DNA from 2 places in the Marinomonas sp. NPDC078689 genome. Region 1 is predicted to be linked to the other one. Evidence: predicted binding sites of a transcription regulator. Region 1 holds the regulator's gene; the other holds the start of a gene.

Region 1 (2,404 bases):
GTCTTTCAACAATATGGGCCAGGTATATTAGTTAACGAAGCTTTCTTTGATACTATTCTCGACATCAAGCCTATTCTGAGACCTCTATGAGTAAACTACACGATTACGCTGATCTAACTCGCTTTAATCGCCCAATTGGGTCGTTATTATTAATGTGGCCAACACTATGGGCGCTTTGGCTAGCGGCCGATGGCTGGCCCCAGTGGCAATTGGTGGTGATCTTTGTCTTGGGCGTTTTTAGTATGCGTTCCGCGGGTTGCGTTATTAATGACTACGCCGACCGCAAAATTGATGGCCATGTTGATCGCACTAAAAATCGCCCTCTTCCATCAGGGCGAGTCAGTGAGAAAGAAGCATTAGGGCTATTCGCTGCCTTGGTCGTATTAAGCTTTGTGCTGGTGTTATTTACCGATCTGCGTACGATTCTTTTGTCGTTTGTCGGCCTTGGTCTCGCGGCGTTATACCCTTTTATGAAGCGCTACACTCACCTTCCTCAGCTGTTTCTGGGGCTTGCATTCTCTTGGGCCATTCCAATGGCTTACAGCGCGCAGGGAGGCGATTTACTAGACCCCCAGCTATGGATGCTGTTTTTGGCAAATTGCCTGTGGACCATCGCCTACGACACCTACTATGCCATGACGGATCGCCCTGATGATCTCAAGATTGGCGTTAAATCAACTGCCATTCTCTTCGCACAATACGATCTGTTGGTAATCCTTTGTTTGCAAGCATTGACCCTATCTCTGCTACTGTGGATTGGGGTGCTTTCGCATTTACAATGGCCGTACTTTTTGTCCATTTTGGTTGCTATTGTTTTGTTTTACATGCAGTTTAACAAAGCGAAAGGCAGAGAACGCCTACCTTGTTTCCATGCATTTTTAGACAATAATCGCATCGGATATTGTATTTTCATCGGCTTGGCCGTCAGTTATTTGGTTTAAATATGGCAAACATGTGACAATGTAACCTAATTGTCACATTTTGCGGATTAAATAAAACCGTTCCTGAGATGAGGGTGAATCCTGTGACCGGTAAAAAAGTATTAATCATTGATGATGAGTCTTCCATTCGCGAAATGATCGCGGTTGCCCTAGAAATGGCTGGGTACGAATACATGGAAGCCGAAAATAGCCAACAAGCCCATGAAATTATTGTGGACCATAGACCAGACTTAATTCTCTGTGACTGGATGATGCCAGGCGGTAGCGGAATTGAGCTGACTCGACGCTTAAAAAAAGACAGCACCACAGCGGAAATCCCCGTTATTTTATTGACCGCGAAAAGCGAAGAAGACAATAAGATTCAAGGTTTAGAAGTCGGTGCGGATGACTACATCACCAAACCTTTTTCACCTCGTGAACTGGTCGCTCGCTTAAAAGCCGTGTTACGCAGAGCAACGCCACAAGGGGTTGATGAACCGATTGAAATTGATGGTTTGGTGCTTGACCCAATTAGTCAACGAGTCACCATTGGCAGCACGCCCTTAGACATGGGACCAACCGAATACCGTTTGCTTAAGTTCCTCATGACGCATCAAGAAAGAGCCTACTCCAGAGCGCAGTTGCTCGACCAAGTATGGGGCGGTAATGTTTATGTTGAAGAAAGAACCGTTGATGTTCATATTCGTCGTCTCCGTAAAGCCATTGGCACAGACCACGACTCGTTAATTCAAACAGTCCGAGGCACGGGCTACCGATTCTCAGCTAAACGGACCGCATAACATATGAAAACCATTTGGCGACAATCTATTATCCGCTGGCTACTTGGGCTAGCGGCCTGTGTCGTTATCGGGTTAATTATTAAGCAGACTTTTCTTGTTGTCTTAATCTATCTGCTTGGCTCTCTTTATCACCAACTTTATCAGCTTTACCAATTCCATAACTGGTTACGCTATTCCGGCAAAGCACCACCGCCGGAAGCATCTGGTATCTGGGGGGATATCTTTGATGCCGTCTATCGCTTGCAGAAAAAACAACGCAAATCTAAGCGTCGTATGCAGCAAGCATTAACCAGAATCGAGCATTCTACCGCGGCGCTAAAAGAAGGCGTCATCATGGCAGACAGCGAGGGAAATCTGGAATGGTGGAACAATTCCGCCGGCCATTTTTTTGGCCTCATGCGACCGGTTGACCGTGGCCAAGCCATTACCAATATTATGCGCAACCCCAGCTTTTTTCGTTACTTCACACAGAAGCGTTTTGGGGAACCGCTGATCATCAAGTCCCCTGCGAAAGAAGGGGTGTATTTGGAAATTCAAACCACGCTCTATGATAAGAATGACCATCTCATTTTTGTCCGCGATGTGACCCGACTTCACTTGCTAGAACAAATGCGCAAAGATTTCGTTGCCAACGCTTCTCACGAACTAAAAACCCCTCTTACCGTAATCAAGGGCTACTTAGAG
Region 2 (2,404 bases), on a different contig from region 1:
CTTGAGGTCAATCAGGTTTCCGCCGAGATCACCAGCATTGCAAGCTATGGCACCATCCTTGGCTGCGTCAGCTCAGGCGCTGGCATTTCATTGGTACCAAGAGGCATATACGAGCAGTTTAAACTTATTGGCGGCATCAAAGGCTATGCATTTGAGCAACTCAAACCCATCAAAAACTACTTTCTCTGGAATAAAAACACCGGCTTTCACAAGGCCAAAGACGCTTTTTTAACACTGGTGCAAAGCGAATTGAGTCCAAAGAGGCCATGACAGAGAAGCGGAAATCGTGCTTTTTGTGGGGACAAACCAAATTCTGTATAAATATACAGCTTTTTATTTCCCCCTATAAAAAGCCAACCTCGCCTCAAGAAAAGAAGGCCTTAGCTAGGATAACCAACACCCCAAATGCCCTTTAGAAAGGTGTCATTCAGACTGCTGTCGATACAGCGCGGCGCCAAGCCTTGAAAAATAGGCTTTAAACGCCGCGTTAATTTGCTGACGCTGCGCGCCTTGTGGATACAGCCCTGCTTTGGCTTCATCTGAATAGCGACTGCCTTTCACAAGAAAGCGACTTTTGGGTTTTTCGTCTTCTACAAAAGCTTCAAATGCTCTGGCACACAACTCTTCCGGCTTGGCGTAATAAACCATATTTAACGCTTCATCCGTGCGCTTAGAGGCATCAAACATCGCGCTGGGGGCGCTGCCATCGGTATTGAGCATAATGGCTTTGAAGCAGTTTTCTAATAACGTATTCAGAGGGTGTGGTTGCATCCTGGTGGACGTTAACCAATTAGAGGACGCAAACGATTGAGCCCCTAGGATGGGAAACATTTTGTCTCCCATGTAATGATCGAAAGCATGATACCACTCGTGAGCAAGACTGCCGGCACCGGCGTTTTTCGCTAACGCCAGTTGGCGCGTCGCTGGCATATAATGCGCCGCCACACCTGGCCGTCCGCCTTTACCAAACTGAAGCCCTAGGCTACCACGCAAAGAAATCAGCGTTTCAGGCCCCTGCAGCACGTCCATTAGGTCACACAGCGCTTGGTAAAAATTCACTGCCGCGCGGTCGCGCTCTTCTGGCTTTACCCAACGCCCCATTTCAATGCCGCGAAAGTCAAATTGACGACGAATCATCACAAAATTGGGCTGACCAAACTCCGAACTCATTAACAAGCACCTAAATCATCATGGATACACGACGCTAGATTACCACACCTCATGCGCTGCCTTCTTCTGACTCCTTGTCCATTTCATTGATCTGAAATAAAAAGATCATTTTGCTGTCACTAAAGCGTCATGCCCAACGTGATTTACTAGCCCGGCAGTTAATGAAGCTACCACTTTGTACTTTTTACTTTACGACAGCTAATCCCTGAAGATAGAAAGGAATAATAACCATGAGTCAGTCAATCGATAACACCCGCCGCCGCATGCTTAGCTTTATGGCCGGGGCACCATTATTACCACTTGCTGGGGGCATGTTTAGCGCCAAAGCCTTTGCAGAAAATATGACAGAGGCGCCTTTATCTTCCGTCAGCTTTGTACCAATGACAGCGCCTTCTCTTAGTAACCCTGCCGCCATGGCGACCGCATACACAAACGCCGCCATGCAGTTAAAATTTGAAGATGGCTCTAGTCGTCTAGTGAAGCTGGATTACCACCCTTTCTTTATTTCAGGCGATCGCGTGCCAGATGGCAAGGGCAATACCTTAGTCGCGGGCGGTTATTATGATATTAATAATAAACCAATTACCGATCCTACTTTAAATAACCGTCAGTTCTTCTCCGACTGTCCCGATGGCTCTAGCCTATTGACGGTCAAAGACGCTAACGTCGCTGGCGTGTACGGCAACCACGTTTTCGCCGTTGTTCAATTTGAGTACACCAGCCGTGATGGCGCGGACAACGATATGTACGGTCGCCTACCTTCGCCTATCGCTGTTTTGACGCTGGACCAAAACCCAGAAACGGGCGAACTAAAATTGGTAAAATACCACAACGTGGACACATCCAATGTGGGCGGTCTATGGATCACCTGTGGCGCCAGCTTATCTCCTTGGGGAACCCACCTTTCCAGTGAAGAATATCAACCCGATGCGTCAGATTTAGATAACGAGCAGTTTAAAGCCTACAGTAAGAACTTGTTTGGCGATGAGAACAAAGCCAAACCTTACAACTACGGCCACCTTCCTGAAGTCACGGTTCATAAAGACGGCACTGGCTCCATAGTAAAACATTACTGCATGGGTCGCCTTTCCCACGAGCTTGTACAAGTTATGCCAGATGAGCGCACCGTCTTAATGGGCGACGATTTTACCAACAGTGGCTTATTTATGTTCATTGCTGACAAGCCCCGCGACCTTTCGTCTGGTAAATTGTACGCGGCAAAATGGCACCAAAC

What was found. The regulator PhoB, encoded in region 1, activates phosphate uptake and scavenging genes when phosphate is short. The targets are predictions, from matches to a motif close to TGTCATANNNNTGTCANA.
Region 2: ACIGBN_RS07215 (PhoX family phosphatase) is a predicted target of PhoB. The motif match lies at 1,285-1,302, and genes of this name have one in related genera.

The regions. Positions count from the first base shown of each region.
Region 1 is NZ_JBITUJ010000005.1:93,278-95,681, forward strand. Features, by position in the region: gene ACIGBN_RS10280 (chorismate lyase) at 1-90, shown strand, start outside; gene ubiA (4-hydroxybenzoate octaprenyltransferase) at 87-941, shown strand; gene phoB (phosphate regulon transcriptional regulator PhoB) at 1,025-1,720, shown strand; gene phoR (phosphate regulon sensor histidine kinase PhoR) at 1,724-2,404, shown strand, end outside.
Region 2 is NZ_JBITUJ010000003.1:215,021-217,424, forward strand. Features, by position in the region: gene ACIGBN_RS07205 (LysR substrate-binding domain-containing protein) at 1-270, shown strand, start outside; gene ACIGBN_RS07210 (CLCA_X family protein) at 424-1,170, opposite strand; gene ACIGBN_RS07215 (PhoX family phosphatase) at 1,401-2,404, shown strand, end outside.